One region of the Jeotgalibacillus marinus genome, then DNA from elsewhere that is predicted to be linked to it. Evidence: riboswitches for the same ligand, from Rfam matches in the RefSeq annotation. Region 1 holds a riboswitch; the other holds the start of a gene.
The links. Region 1 has a riboswitch for cobalamin ahead of AB1471_RS11030 (ribonucleoside-diphosphate reductase subunit alpha). Riboswitches for the same ligand answer to the same signal wherever they lie in the genome.
Positions count from the first base shown of each region.

Region 1 (8,068 bases):
ATGGCGATCATGACACGCTGTCTCATACCACCAGAAAGTTGATGTGGATACTCTTTCATCATTTCTTCTGCTCGAGGCAAGCCAACAAGTTTTAGCATGTCAATTGCACGTTTTTCGGCTTGTTTTTTGTTTCCTTTTTTATGTATAAGCGTCGCATCCATTAACTGGTTACCTATGGTGAATAATGGATTTAGTGATGTCATCGGCTCTTGGAAAATCATGGCCACATCGTTTCCACGAATTTGTCTCATTCTTTTTTCAGAAGCTGTCGTAAGTTCTTCACCGTTAAGCTTAATTTCTCCACCTATAATTTTTCCAGGCGGACTCGGGATCAATCCCATCACTGATAATGAGGTTACACTCTTACCACAACCGGATTCTCCAACGACGCCAAGAACTTCTCCTTTCCTTACATAAAAGTCTATTTCATCAACAGCAGGAACTTCACCGTCGTCAGTAAAAAATGAAACTCTAAGTCCCTTAACCTCTAAAACTGGTTCTTCACTGCTCATATGCCCCCACCTTTTAATTTAACGAATATTTTTTATTTTTCTAATATAAATTATTTTCTGTTTTTATTAAATCTTATTATACGAGGTTACAAGATTATTTCAATACTTTCTGTTCATTTTTGTCGAAATTATTAAATAATTCTGTTTACTGATGATGTTATTTCTTAAAATCAGATAATTTTTTTCCCTATATCAATGAATTGACTTGATTAGAAACCCTATTAAATTAGTAATCTCTCTCTCATCAATAATTATTTCATTATAATAAAAGCGAAAAACAGCCAATTGGCTGCTTTTTTAATAATGAATTCACTTTTCGCCTTTACTGTCCCTCGTTTTCTTCAATAACAACGAAATAAGTTTACTTCCTATTGATCAGACGCAATGAGTTGAATACAACGATCAATGTTGCACCCATATCGGCAAATATGGCTAACCATAACGTCAACCAACCTGGAATAATTAACAGCAAGGCTAACACTTTTAACCCTAAAGCAAAAGCTACATTTTGTTTAATGATTTTCAATGTTTTACGACTAAGTCGAATGGTTGCAGGTAGCTGATGGAGATCATCTGACATGAGTGCAATATCCGCTGTTTCTAGCGCAGTATCTGTTCCAGCACCACCCATAGCGATTCCTACGTCCGCAGTTGCTAAAGCAGGTGCATCGTTTACTCCATCCCCAATCATCGCGACTTTCCCATGTGATTGTTGCAGATTACGAATTTTATCAAGCTTCTCCTCTGGTAAAAGATTGGCTTCAACCGTCTTAATACCAAGTTTTTTACCAATTGCTGAAGCGGACAGCGTGTGATCACCAGTCAACATTACCGTGTTGGTAACCCCTTCTTTATGAAGCGCTTGAACAATTGATTCACTTTCAGATCGTACGGAATCCGCTGCAGCTAGACACCCAAGTATGGTATCTCCTTGCCCAAAGAGCATCACCGTTTGACCATCTTCTCTTAGCGTTTGAATTGCTTCATTTACTTCCAATGGTAGTTCTTTGAAGTCATTTGACCGTCCAACCCAATATTCTTTCCCATCAATGGTCGCTTGAACGCCTTTACCAGTGATCGATTGAAAGTCTTCTGCTTGTAACACGGGTAACCCTTTTGCTCTATCTATGACAGCAAGAGCCAATGGATGCTGTGAAAACCGTTCGATTGCAGCAGCATAGGATACTATTTCTTCTTCGTTCATGGTTGAGAAAGCTTCAACATGAGTGATTTTTGGACGACCTTCTGTTAACGTCCCTGTTTTATCAAAAGCTACAGTCGTAATTCGACCGGCCTGTTCTAGGTGAACACCACCTTTTATTAAGACACCCTGCTTAGCTGCGTGACCAATCGCCGTTACAATGGCAACTGGGGTTGAAATAACTAAAGCGCATGGACAACCCACAACAAGAATGGCTAAACCTCTATAAATCCACTCTGACCAATCACCCGCAAATAGCAACGGTGGCATCGTGGCTACTAAGAGAGCAATCATCATAATCGCAGGTGTATAATATTTTGCAAATCGATCAACAAAAGCTTGAGATGGAGCTTTTTCAGCCTGGGCCTCTTCTACTAAGTGAATAATTTTTGCAAGTGTTGTGTCGTTCACCCATTTCGTAACTCTAACCTCAAGGGCACCTTCTTCATTTAACGTGCCGGCAAACACTTCATCACTAGTTGATTTGTGTACCGAAACAGATTCCCCCGTAATCGCTGCTTGATTTACATAGGAAGAACCTTTCACAACTTCACCATCTAAAGGGATCTTTTGTCCTGGTTTAATCAACATCATATCACCAATTAATGCCTTTTCAACTGGAACAAGTTGTTCATGACCGCCTTTAAGAATGGTCACTTGCTGAGGTGCGATTTCCATAAGGGACCGTATTGAATTTCTCGCTCGGTCCATTGAATATCGTTCTAATACTTCACTTATTGCAAATAGGAATACAACAACAGCCCCTTCCCCCCATTCACCAATAATAGCGGCACCAATCACGGCAATAGTCATTAACGTTTTCATATCAAATTCAAATCGAGTTAAATTAAGCAAACCCGTTTTTAATAAGCGATGACCGCCAATGATGATTGATAAGCTAAACAGCAGAATGGCTGTGATGTTGTCTTCTCCTTGTTGTAATAATACAACCCACCCTCCGATTAAAAAGGGAAGAGAAGCCAGCATTGTTTGGATCTCTTTATTTTTCCAAAAGGATAGTGGTTCTGGCGGTTTTTCATTTTCATGTCTTACTTTAATTCCATCAAATGCACCCGCTTGCTCGAGTTCTGGGATTGATGTTTCTCCTACAACCATTAACTTGGATGCACCAAAATTCACTTGAACTTCTTGTACTTTTGGCAACTCTCGTACATTTTTCTCGAATTTTGCAGCACAACTGGCACAAGTTAGTCCTTCTAACCGATAATGCTCGCGCATCGATTTCACTCCTCTTTCGCATGAATAAGTGCAATGGATACAAGTTGATGTACATGTTCATCTGCTAGCGAATAAAAGACCTTTTTTCCTTCTTTTCGGTATTTTGCCAATCCCATCGTACGCAATAATCGTAAATGGTGTGAAGCAGTCGCCGTTGTTGCACCAATAATGTTTGCGACATCACAAACACACAGCTCTTTCTCAATGGTTAAAGCAAAAGCAATTTTGAGTCGAGTTGCGTCAGCTAGCGCTTTGAATAGCAATTCAACCCCCGCCACCTCTCCTACACGTAGCCTCACAGCATTTACTTTATCTTCATCAAATACACATTGTTCGCACGAATCTTCTACGCCTTTCTTTAACTGTTTTGTCAAAATGGTCACCTCATTCAAACGATCATTTGATTATAGTGTATGCTCGGAGGGTAAAACGGTTAACAGTTAATGTCAATATTTGTGTTTATTAGGCGGTAGGATGAGGCTCAGTTGTCTGACAGTCGTGTTCACTCAGCAAACTAACCAATCAAGTGCAAATTTTTTTTCGCGATTATTTCCCTTACAAACGTCTATTTTCTTGTCGAAAAAACAATCATTTCCCCGATACACAATTAACATTTCTATTGTCAAATAACCCTTTGTGCTTTATACTAAACACTACATTTAGTATTAAATATAAATATAAACACTACATATAGTGCATTCCACTTGAATAGGTGCCGAATATCGGCTTAAAGGGAATCTGGTCAAAACCAGAACTGTCCCCGCAACTGTAAGTGCTTAGATCACGTCAATCCACTGTGAAACCATCATGGGAAGGGACGTTGATTGGCTGAAGCATGAGTCAGGAAACCTGCCCATTCAGTAACGTACTATCTTCTTCGGGAGTTGAGAAGGTAGGATGAGGAAGCAACTGGATTCTTCATGACTCCTGTTCTTTTAACCATCCTACTTCCATTCTCTCTTATGGATTTTTTTGGTAAAAATGAATGAACGGAGGATATATTATGACAACTACACTTTCCCCACACTATCACGGGCTTCAAACGTGGTCGACAGATCAATTAGTTGAGTACTTTCAAGAAAAGTTAGGGCGTTATCCTACTTTAAACGCGCAACTCGTTTGCGAAAAAATTAGACAACAACTCACCCATAGACAAGATTATTCTCTCCATCAAGCAACACAGCTAATGATCTTATCAGCACTTGAGCGCATTTCAATTGAAGAGCCTGATTGGACGTTTGTTGCAGCTGATCTTTATCGTGACGTACTTTATAACCAGGCAGCTCAATCAAGAGGACATGAACCGACTCTTGCCTACGGATCATTTTACGAACTCATTCAAACTTTAACAGATCAAGACTTATATTCTGCTAAACTGCTTCAATCCTATTCAAAAGAAGAAATTGAAGAGATTGGCACAGCCATTGACCCTGCAAAAGATCAACTATTTACTTACATTGGACTTATCACGTTAGCTGATCGCTACTTGACAAAATCACGTCAGAAGGAAGTGTTTGAACTTCCACAAGAACGTTTTATGATCATTGCGATGACATTAATGCTGAGTGAGCCTAAGGATAAACGATTATCTCTCGTAAAAGAATCCTACTGGGCACTTTCAAATCTCTACATGACCGTTGCAACACCAACTTTATCAAACGCAGGTAAAAGCTATGGACAACTATCTAGTTGCTTCATTGATACGGTGGAAGACGATTTACGTAGCATATTTGATTCCAATACAGATGTTGCAACATTAAGTAAAAACGGTGGCGGTATCGGAGTTTATTTAGGGAAGATACGATCTCGAGGAAGTGACATTAAAGGGTTTAAAGGAACTTCATCTGGGGTAATTCCTTGGATGAAACAACTAAATAATACAGCAGTCAGCGTAGATCAGCTTGGTCAGCGAAAAGGCGCTGTTGCCGTGTATTTGGATGTTTGGCATAAAGATATATTGTCCTTTTTGGACGTCCGGTTAAATAACGGAGATGAACGATTGCGTACGCATGATTTATTTACAGGTGTGACTATTCCCGATTTGTTTATGGAAGCTGTTGAAGCCCGTGCGGAATGGCATCTTTTTGATCCTCATGAAGTGAGACAGGTCATGGGATATTCACTTGAAGATTTTTTTGATGAAGTAGCAGGCAGCGGAAGTTTTCGCCAAAAATATCTAGAGTGTGTACAGCACCCAACTCTTTCTCGTCGCACTATCCCGGCTATCGATATTATGAAATCCATTATGATTTCCCAGCTTGAAACGGGAACACCTTATATGTTTTATCGAGATACGGTCAATCGCATGAATCCAAATCCACATAAAGGCATGATTTACTGCAGCAACCTTTGTACAGAAATTATGCAGAATATGAGTGCAACAACGATGTCAGAGGAGTTTGTCAAAGACGGATCAATTATTACGGTAAAAACACCCGGTGACTTTGTCGTATGTAACTTGTCATCCATTTCCTTAGCACGAGCCGTGTTGTCGGATGTACTTCCTCGACTCATCCCAATACAAGTAAGAATGCTTGATAATGTAATCGATCAAAACACATTACCTGTCCCTCAAGCACGGATCACAAATCAAAAATACCGTAGCATCGGGCTTGGTACATTTGGTTGGCATCATCTTCTTGCTCGTAAAGGGATCCGCTGGGAATCCAATGAAGCCGTTGAGTATTGCGATACTTTATATGAAGAGATTAATTATTTAACCGTTAAGGCAAGTTTGGCGTTGTCAAAAGAAAAAGGATCCTATCCTGTATTTAAAGGATCCGAATGGCACAATGGCAACTATTTCAAGAAACGCCACTACTCGTCTGAACGCTGGACACATTTAAAAGAAGAAATTGCTGAGCATGGCGTCAGAAACGCTTACATGATGGCCGTCGCCCCAAATTCATCAACCTCTATTATTGCGGGATCTACTGCGAGCATTGACCCGATTTTCCGTAAACAGTATTCAGAGGAGAAAAAAGATTATCGCATTCCAGTCACTGCACCGGATTTAGGACCTGAGACAATCTGGTATTACCAGTCTGTTTATACACTTGATCAGCACTGGAGCATTCGTCAAAATGCTAAACGCCAGCGACATATTGATCAATCCATTTCATTTAATTTATATGTACGCAATGATATTAAAGCGAAAGAACTATTAAACTTGCATTTACACGCGTGGGAATCCGGATTAAAGACAACCTACTATGTACGTTCTACGTCAGATATAGATTCAATCGAAGACTGTGAAAGCTGTTCAAGTTAAGGAGGAAAATAACATGACTGTGAATCAACTTCAGAAACGAAAAATCATGGATTCCGAAGCACCGAACCGGTCGACAGGAATTGTAAATGGACAAAGTTCAAATATTTTAAACTGGGACGATGTCCGCTATTCTTGGGCTTATCCAAAATACAAAACGATGCTTTCTAACTTTTGGACACCATTTGAAATCAACATGGGAAATGACATCAAGCAATTCCCTCAACTTACAGAAGCAGAACAAGAAGCTTTCTTAAAGATTATTGGACTACTTGCCTTGCTTGATAGTATTCAATCAGACTATGCTGGCAAAGTTGCTGACTATCTAACAGACTCATCTCTCAATGCGTTAATGATTATGCTCGCTCAACAAGAAGTCATTCACAATCACTCTTACTCTTATGTTTTGTCTAGTATCGTGTCAAAAACACAACAAGATGAAGTGTTTGAATACTGGCGCACTGAGCCTACTTTACGACAACGAAACGACTTTGTCACGAATGGTTACGAGGCTTTTGCGGAAGATCCGACTGTTGAGCATCTTGCACAGTCCATCGTTTACGATGTTATTTTAGAAGGTCTTTTCTTTTACTCAGGATTCGCATTTTTCTACAATCTCGCTCGCAACCAAAAAATGGTCTCAACCTCAACCATGATCAATTACATCAACCGTGATGAACAAATTCATGTGGGGTTATTTGAAAAAATTTATAAAGAGCTGTTGAAAGAACACCCAAACATCCAAACAGAGGCGCACGATCAATTTGTGCAGGATACGTTCCGTAAAGCAGCAGAGCTTGAAATTGCATGGGGACATGAAGTGATTGGCAATCGTTTCGACGGCATCACAATGGATGACCTTGAGCAGTACATTCAATTCATGGCGAATAAACGATGTCATCAGCTCGGTCACGGAAGAAACGTCTTCCCCGATGCTCCGACGAAAAATCCTTTACGTTGGATTATTGCCTATCAAGAAGTTGACCAAGGAAAGACCGACTTCTTTGAACAAAAATCACGGCAGTATACGAAAACATCAGATGCGAATGGGTTTGATGATTTGTAAATTGGTGGGTTCGTATGACTAGTGTCGAGAAGGGTTTGTGGTCGATCGTGGGTAGGTTTGCTCACTAAATGACAATAGAACTTATTCTATTTAAAAAGCGATCAGCCAACACGGCTCGATCGCTTTTTAAACTATTTATTGTTCTGCTCACGATGTTTTTTTAGCACCAATTCACTCCTACTAGCGAGTTCCAAATAAAAATTGACCTTCCATAATAGTTACAGCCTTCCCATGTATCAGGCTCCTTTCCTCTTTTAACTCTACAACTAACCTCCCACTCCTTTTTGAAGCTTGAAGGGCTAAAAATTTATCTTTATTTGTTTTTTTATGCCAATAAGGTGCTAATACGCAATGGGCAGATCCAGTTACAGGATCTTCATTTTTTTTGCTGTTTGTATAAAAACAACGCGACACAAAATCAATATCTTTTTGATTGCTTTGACATGTTACAATCACTCTTCGTCCATCAATCTCTCTTAGAAGTAACAGTTAGGACTTAAAGGGGTTGGCTCGATTACAATAGGATAGACTCCCTAATTGCCAGCAAGCTCAAGAGGGCTATTTTAGAGGAATGTTGCTTTACTTAGGGAATATAAATCAAATCACTCGGTAAAGATTCTTCCCCATCATAGGTACCTGATGTCACAAAATACGAATAACCACGCATTACCGTATAACCATCCCATCTAGAAGGGGGGAAAGTCAGTGAGAAAACCGGTATTATTTCCCCAGTTTCTTCATTAACTTGATATACATATAATACCTCTTCACTACTATCGTCA
Region 1 is NZ_JBFMIA010000009.1:82,115-90,182, forward strand. Features, by position in the region: gene AB1471_RS11015 (ABC transporter ATP-binding protein) at 1-512, opposite strand, end outside; gene AB1471_RS11020 (heavy metal translocating P-type ATPase) at 874-2,952, opposite strand; gene AB1471_RS11025 (ArsR/SmtB family transcription factor) at 2,958-3,326, opposite strand; cobalamin riboswitch at 3,646-3,823, shown strand; gene AB1471_RS11030 (ribonucleoside-diphosphate reductase subunit alpha) at 3,956-6,223, shown strand; gene AB1471_RS11035 (ribonucleotide-diphosphate reductase subunit beta) at 6,237-7,286, shown strand; gene AB1471_RS11040 (PhzF family phenazine biosynthesis protein) at 7,467-7,742, opposite strand; gene AB1471_RS11045 (hypothetical protein) at 7,870-8,068, opposite strand, start outside.

Region 2 (8,068 bases), on a different contig from region 1:
TTAAATACAACTGTAGCGCTTCAATATTTAGTGCAACTTCCTGTTAGAGGAGACCATCCAATGGTGAAAAAAGCGCTTGATTACTTGAGTCTACAATTTGATTCTGTTCATAAAAAATGGCCGATTGTACCTGTAACGATCAATAATGTGCCTCGTGCACCTTGGTGGAATGTGAATGAAGAAACAGGGGAGACAGGATTCGAAAAAACACCTGGAAACCCTGCAGCTGAAATTGTTGGTTATTTTCATTTTTACCGTGATTATGTGCCACAGGATTTGATTGAGAAATCTCAATTGATGGTGATGAAGCGCTGGGATGAAATGACTGATTGGGAAACGCACGAGGTCCAGTGCTACTATCGTTTAGCAGAACTGACGGACGACAATGAAATTAAACAACGAATAATTGAGAAAATGAAGCAAAATCTAGACAATATTTTCACTCTTACACCCGAACAGTGGTTAGGTTATGGACTTCAACCAGTTGCAATCATTAATCAAACGAGCTCTCCTCTATACAATGAATTAGAAGAAATTGTAGAAGAGAATGCATATTGGTTGGCTGAGCAATTAACCAAAGATGGGTACTGGGAGCCGAGTTGGGAGTGGGGGCAGTATCCGCTCGAATGGGAGCAAGCAAAAAAAGAGTGGAGAAGCTTTTTAACTGTAAAGGCATGTCATCCATCAAAGTTTGAAATGTAACTAGCAGGAACTTGCCACCATGAATTATTTACTATCAGTTTCTTTCAAAGATTTATCTCTCGATTTATAATTGCAACCCATTCACCCATTTTATTGGCTCTTACAGGTGCTGAGATTTTGGAGTTGGGAGAGGGTTGTGTTTTTGAAGAAGAGAACTATGATGATCTAGAACGTTATTTATAAAAGAGTGTGTCTGTCAAAAAACAAAAAACGTGACAGATATGCTCATTTTTTGTTAAAATAATCACCGACCTACATTATTCCGAGTATACTGGTAAGAATACTTTAGATTGAATGGAGTGTGCTTAAAGTGGGGCGCGAATTTGTAGGGATATTTGATGAATGGATAGATTCGTATGATGATTCCGTAAGCGGCAAAGACGAAGAATATCGTGAAGTTTTTGCAGGCTACGATGATATATTGCAACAAGTAGCTGATCGTTCTCAAGGATTAACAGTTGAGTTTGGGGTTGGCACGGGAAATTTAACAGAGAAGCTTTTACAAAAAAAATTAGATGTTGTGGGTGTTGAACCAAATGCAGCGATGAGAGCACGAACACAAACACGTTTTCCTGATCTTTCGGTGGTGGATGGAGACTTTAATCATTTTCCTTTGCCTGAAAAGCCGATTGACACATTGGTCAGCACATACGCTTTTCACCATTTAACGGATGAGGAAAAAGCGCAAGCGGTTAATCAATACGCAAAGATTTTATCCCCGAATGGGCAAGTGGTATTTGCGGATACGATGTTTGAAAATGATGAAGCGCGTCAAAAACAATGGGAAAAAGTCAAAAAACAGGGCTTCAACAACCTTCTTGAAGATTTAAAACGTGAATTCTATACGACAAAGCAGATCATGCAAAAATTGTTTGAGGATGCAGGTTTTTTGATCTCATTTTCACAATTGAACGATTACGTCTGGTTAATTCACGGGAAAAAACAAGCTTAAAAGAAAATTGGCCAGGTAACAACTTACTTACACATAGTATCTGTACAGCATATAAATGAAGCATGGAGATAAAAGTAATTAGATTAAATTTGCATAAAGGGGAGATACCAAACATGACGAAAAAAATGAATGTAGAAAGCTTTAACTTAGATCACACAAAAGTAGTAGCACCGTATGTACGACTTGTAGGCGTGACATCAGGACACAATGGAGATGAAATTCATAAATACGATCTTCGTTTCACACAACCTAACAAAGCGCACATGAAAATGGATGGTCTTCACTCCCTTGAGCATTTAATGGCTGAAAACATTCGAAACCATATGACAAACGTGATCGACATCGGTCCAATGGGTTGCCAAACAGGCTTTTATTTATCCGTTATTAACCATAATGATTACGATGAAGTGTTAGTTGTCATAGAAAAAACGTTAAATGACGTGCTTGAAGCTAGCGAGGTACCAGCTTGTAACGAAGTACAATGCGGATGGGCAGCCAATCACAGTCTAGAAGGTGCGAAAGACATCGCTCGTGACATGCTAACAAAACGTGATGAGTGGAAGAACGTATTTGGTGAGGAAGCATAAATGAATATCGCAAAAAATGTCCAAGAATTGATTGGCAATACGCCGATCGTTGAAATAACGAATATTGACATTCCGAATAAGTCGCGCATTTTTGCGAAATTGGAATTTTTTAATCCTGGAGGCAGTGTCAAAGATCGACTTGGCATGGAGCTTTTAGAAGATGCAATCGCGGGCGGTAAATTGCAGGCAGGAGGCACGATAATTGAGCCAACAGCCGGCAACACAGGCATTGGGCTCGCACTTGCAGCAGTTGGTCGCGGCTTTAACGTCATGTTTGTTGTACCAGAAAAGTTCAGTGTGGAAAAACAAACGCTGATGCGTGTTCTTGGTGCAACCGTTGTAAATACACCGACTGAAGAAGGCATGAAGGGTGCAATTGCAAAAGCTGAACAGCTTGTAAAAGAAATCGAAGGATCATTTTCCCCTGCTCAGTTTGGCAATCCAGCGAATCCTATGACCTATTACAAAACGATGGGTCCAGAAATTTGGCGTGATTTAGACGGTAAGGTGGATGTGTTTTTAGCAGGTGCTGGAACTGGCGGCACCTTTATGGGCACAGCCCGCTATTTAAAAGATCAAAAGGCTGACGTAAAAACGGTCATTGTAGAACCTGAGGGGTCAACCATCAATGGCGGCGAATCAGGTCCACATAAAACGGAAGGCATCGGTATGGAGTTCTTGCCCGACTATATGGACCGGAGTTATTTTGACGGCATTCATACAGTAGATGATGTTGATGCATTTTACTGGGTCAAAGAGCTCGCAGCAAAAGAAGGATTACTCGTTGGAAGCTCTTCAGGTGCAGCGTTTCATGCAGCTCTGAAGGAAGCGGAAGTGAGTGCACCGGGCAGCCACATTGTGACCGTTTTTGCGGATAGTAGTGAGCGTTACTTAAGCCAGAATATATATAAAGGTGGAAAATAGATATGCAACCAAAAACGAAACTAATTCATGGTGGTGTTTTCGGAGACGAAACAACAGGAGCTGTTTCAACACCAATTTATCAAGTTAGCTCGTATAAGCAAGATGGCGTCGGAGGTTTGCGTCAAGGTTACGAATACTCTCGTACTAGCAACCCAACTCGTCACGCGTTAGAAGAACTAATCAAAGACATTGAGAATGGACATGCAGGATTTGCGTTTGGCTCAGGAATGGCTGCGATCAGCTCTGTCATGATGATGTTTGGAGCAGGATCACATATCGTGTTAACAGATGACGTCTACGGTGGAACGTACCGCGTCATGACAAAGGTGATGAACCGTTTGGGTATCACATCAACCTTTGTCGACACAAGCAAACTTGACAATGTGGTTGCTGCGATTCAAGACAATACAAAAGCAGTGTTTATTGAAACACCAACGAATCCACTTTTAAAGGTAACAGACATTGAAGCTGTATCAAATGTTGCAAAGGAGCATGGATTATTAACGATTGTTGATAATACATTTACAACGCCATATTGGCAAACGCCACTTGATCACGGAGCAGACATCGTTGTTCACAGTGCAACAAAATACATCGGCGGTCACAGTGACGTTGTCGCAGGGCTTGTTGTTGTCAATTCTGCAGCACTTGCGGAAGAGATTCATTTCGTACAAAACTCTGTAGGCGCAGTGCTCGGACCACAGGATTCATGGTTGTTGATCCGTGGCTTGAGAACGCTAGGTATTCGTATGGAAGAACACGAAGTAAATGCAAAAGAAATAGTCAAGTTCTTAGAAAATCATAAGGGTGTTTCGACCATTCACTATCCAGGCATCAAATCACACCCAGGTCACCAGATAGCGAACAAACAATCACGCGGCTTTGGCGGCATAATCTCATTTGATGTAGGCAGTGGAGAAAAAGCAGATCAAGTATTAAAAAAACTACGCTATTTTACACTGGCAGAAAGCCTAGGTGCAGTAGAAAGCTTAATCTCTGTTCCAGCACGAATGACACATGCTTCCATCCCGCAAGAACGCCGTGCGGAACTAGGTATCACAGACGGACTCGTGCGAATTTCTGTTGGTATCGAAGACATTAAAGACTTGTTGGAAGATTTGGAGCAGGCATTAGCTTAAGGTATAAGAGTGGAATAGAAAGGATCGCATGGCGGCTCTTTTGGGGGAGAATGAATATGTATCGAGCGTGGGACATATGTGAATCCTGTGCCGAAATGTAAGAATTCTCACCCGAAATGTGAGCATGTGCGACCACTCTCACTACTTGCATTCTCTCACAAAATCATTTATAATAAAATCAAATATCTCGAATTCAAGATAAAATGATAGAGGGAGTGTTTTTAATGAAAGTAACAGGAATTCATCACGTTTCGGCGATTACAGGGCAGGCAGAAGAGAATTATGATTTCTTTACGCGGATTTTGGGGATGCGTTTGGTGAAAAGAACGGTGAATCAAGATAATACATCTTCGTATCATTTGTTTTATGCGGACGCGGTTGGAAGTGCTGGGACGGATATGACATATTTTGATATTCCGATGGCAGGCCGTACGTATCCTGGAGTATCTAGTATTTCAAATACGGCGTTTCGTGTAGCAACTACGAATTCGCTTCATTATTGGAAAGAACGATTCCAATCGTTACATGTAAAGCATGAGGATATTACTAAACGAGCGAATCGCGATACTCTTTATTTTGAAGATAATGAAGGATCTCGTTTAATGCTTGTTGCCGATAATGGTGAAGATGGCGTTGCACCAGGTGTTCCTTGGACAGGAGCAGACGTGCCAGCTGAGCATGCGATTATTGGACTTGGTCCTGTAACATTAACGGTTCGTTATGCTGATCGCACAATAGAAATATTAGAGAAAGTGCTTGGATTTAAAAAAATTGGCGAATATCCATCAAATGCGGGTGATTTTCCTGCGATTCAAGTCATGTCCGTTGCTGAAGGTGGAACGGGTGCAGAGGTTCATATTGAAGAGCGTCCTGATCTACCACCTGAGCGTCCGGGTCGTGGAAGTGTGCATCACGTGGCATTCCGTATTCCAACGTATGAGGATTATGATAAATGGGATGATCACTTGCGTAGCTTCGGTTTGCAAACATCAGGTGAAGTGGATCGATTCTATTTCCGCTCCATTTACTTCCGAGAAGCAAATGGCATTTTGTTTGAATTAGCAACTGATCAGCCTGGATTTGCAACAGATGAAGAGATGGATCAACTAGGTGAATCATTAGCGCTGCCACCATTCTTGGAGCCGCGCAGAAAAGAAATTGAAGCATCACTTCGTCCGCTCAAAATTGAAAATTAATCTACATTATTTCCGCTCTGCTAAAAGGATTTTACATCTTTTAGCAGAGTTTTTTATTATTATCGTGCGAGATTGTCGAATTTTCGCTATAATGATAATGGAAAAACATTTCATATGGACGGATGTAGGTGCTCTTGCGTTTAACGACAAGGAGTTAAAAGGGAAGCTGGTGAAAATCCAGCGCGGTCCCGCCACTGTAAAATGGGAGTGAATTGCTGATGACCACTGTAGCAAGTATGCTATGGGAAGGGGCGATGAACATTGACCATAAGCCAGGAAACCTGCCTACATTCCCACATCATAAAAACCTACGAGGATAGGTCGGTGTTGCAGGCTTCGTTTGATGAGCAAAAAGCCATACGATTCTTCGTGCAACCCAACATCTCCGACTGGTGAGGTGTTTTTTTATGTTCAAAAAGAAGGTTGTCCTCGCTCGATCAGGCATAATAACATGCTTCCCCCATTTACATAGGTTTTAGGACAAAGGACAGATTGAACCTGATCTGTCTGTTTGAATGAACGTTTTGTAGACTTTATTTTAGGAGGAGAAGAAATGAAGAATTGGAAATGGATGATTAGTTTACTAGTCGCATTAGGACTTTTAGCAGCATGCGGTGATCCGGATACTGAAACAGGAAGTGATTCAGAGCAAAGTGTAGAAACAGCCTTTCCTGTAACGATTACAGATGCAACTGGTGAAGAGGTTACGATTGACGAAGAGCCGAAAGCAATCGTATCTATGATCCCGAGTAATACAGAGATTGTGTATGCACTTGGCTTAGATGAAGAGATTGTTGGTGTTTCCGATTTTGATAACTACCCTGAAGAAGCAGAGGACGTAGAAAAAATCGGTGGTATGGAATTTAACGTTGAGAAAATTATTTCACTTCAACCAGATGTAGTATTGGCTCATGATTCTAATTCAACGCAAGAAGACGGTCTCAAGCAGATTGAAGATGCAGGGATTACAGTCGTGGTAATTGAAAATGCGACATCATTTGATCAGGTATATGACACGATCGATACGATTGGTAAAGTGACTGGTAAAGTGACAGAAGCGGAGCAAGTGATCGAGGATATGCAGGATGGCTTTGCTGAAATTGAAGAAAAAGCAGCAACGGTTGAAGAAGCAGATCGTAAAAAGGTGTTAATTGCTGTTTCGCAAATGCCGGATGTTTATGTAGCTGGAAACGATACATTTATGCAAGAGATGCTTGATTTGATTCAAGCTGATAATGCTGCAGGGGAACAAGATGGTTTCCCAATGCTCGCTGAAGAAGAAATCGTACGTCTTAACCCTGATACCGTTGTTGTTACATCTGGGTATTATGAGGAAAATCTGACGCAAGAATGGTTAACACATGGCAGCTTTAGTGATTTAACGGCTGTTCAAAATGAAGATATTCAAGAAGTTTCCTCTGATCCGGTTAATCGTTCAGGCCCTAGACTAGTAGAAGGTGCACAAGAACTTGCTGAAGCGATTTATCCGGACATTTTCAGTGAGTAAGATATGGGTAGGATATGTACTGTCAGCGCTTTTATTAGTGTTCGCTTTTTGTCTAGCGATCACAGTAGGAACGGTGCAGGTACCATTAAAAGAGATGCTCCAAATTTTTGGGGGCACTCTTTTTGGCACTTATGAGGGAATTGAACCGATGTTCACGACGATTGTGCTGTATATTCGTTTTCCTCGTGTAGTATTAGCGGCTTTAGTAGGTGCATCTTTGGCGGTTGCGGGTGCATCTTTTCAAGGTTTGCTGAAAAACCCATTAGCCGATCCGTACACATTAGGTGTTTCTTCGGGTGCTTCAGTGGGTGCGGTAATGACGATCTTCTTAGGCCTAACGCTACCTGGTCTAGGAAGATTTACTTTACCAACAGTAAGTATTCTTGCCGCAATACTGACATTAATGATTGTTCTAAGCTTTGCTCGGTATGTTGATCGGGCTATGAAAATGGAAACGATTATTTTAACCGGAATTATCTTTAGTTCTTTTTTAGGGTCCACTTTATCACTTATGATTACGTTGTCTGGCGAAGACCTTCGACAAATTATTACTTGGCTTCTCGGTAGTGTTTCGATGCGAGGCTGGGAATATATTCACTTAATCGCTCCGTTTTTTGTGATTGGGTCTATGTTGTTGATGTGGAACGCAAGAGAATTGAATGCCATGGCATTTGGTGAAGAACGTGCACACCATCTTGGGGTGAATGTTCAGCTCCGAAAATACATTGTGTTAGTGTCGGGTTCATTATTGACGGGTGCTGCTGTAGCAGTATCTGGAACGATTGGCTTTGTTGGATTAGTCGTTCCGCATATGGTAAGAACAGCCTGGGGGGCTGACCATCGTCATGTCCTGCCGCTTTCGATGATTAATGGGGCAAGCTTATTGATCGTGTGTGATTTGATCGCACGAACGATCTTGTCGCCAACTGAGCTTCCAATTGGCGTTATTACCGCATTGATTGGTGCACCGGTATTTGGTTATATTTTGATCACACAACGAAAAGAAAGAAGAGGATAGCGATGCTAAATGTGACAGGTGTAAGTGGAGGGTATGGAGAACA
Region 2 is NZ_JBFMIA010000002.1:117,835-125,902, reverse strand. Features, by position in the region: gene AB1471_RS03610 (hypothetical protein) at 1-702, shown strand, start outside; gene AB1471_RS03605 (class I SAM-dependent methyltransferase) at 1,013-1,654, shown strand; gene AB1471_RS03600 (S-ribosylhomocysteine lyase) at 1,768-2,241, shown strand; gene AB1471_RS03595 (PLP-dependent cysteine synthase family protein) at 2,242-3,165, shown strand; gene AB1471_RS03590 (bifunctional cystathionine gamma-lyase/homocysteine desulfhydrase) at 3,168-4,304, shown strand; gene AB1471_RS03585 (ring-cleaving dioxygenase) at 4,529-5,500, shown strand; cobalamin riboswitch at 5,610-5,803, shown strand; gene AB1471_RS03580 (ABC transporter substrate-binding protein) at 6,054-7,007, shown strand; gene AB1471_RS03575 (FecCD family ABC transporter permease) at 6,970-8,025, shown strand; gene AB1471_RS03570 (adenosylcobinamide amidohydrolase) at 8,028-8,068, shown strand, end outside.
Region 2: linked by a shared signal. The riboswitch ahead of AB1471_RS03580 (ABC transporter substrate-binding protein) and the one ahead of AB1471_RS11030 (ribonucleoside-diphosphate reductase subunit alpha) in region 1 are both predicted to bind cobalamin.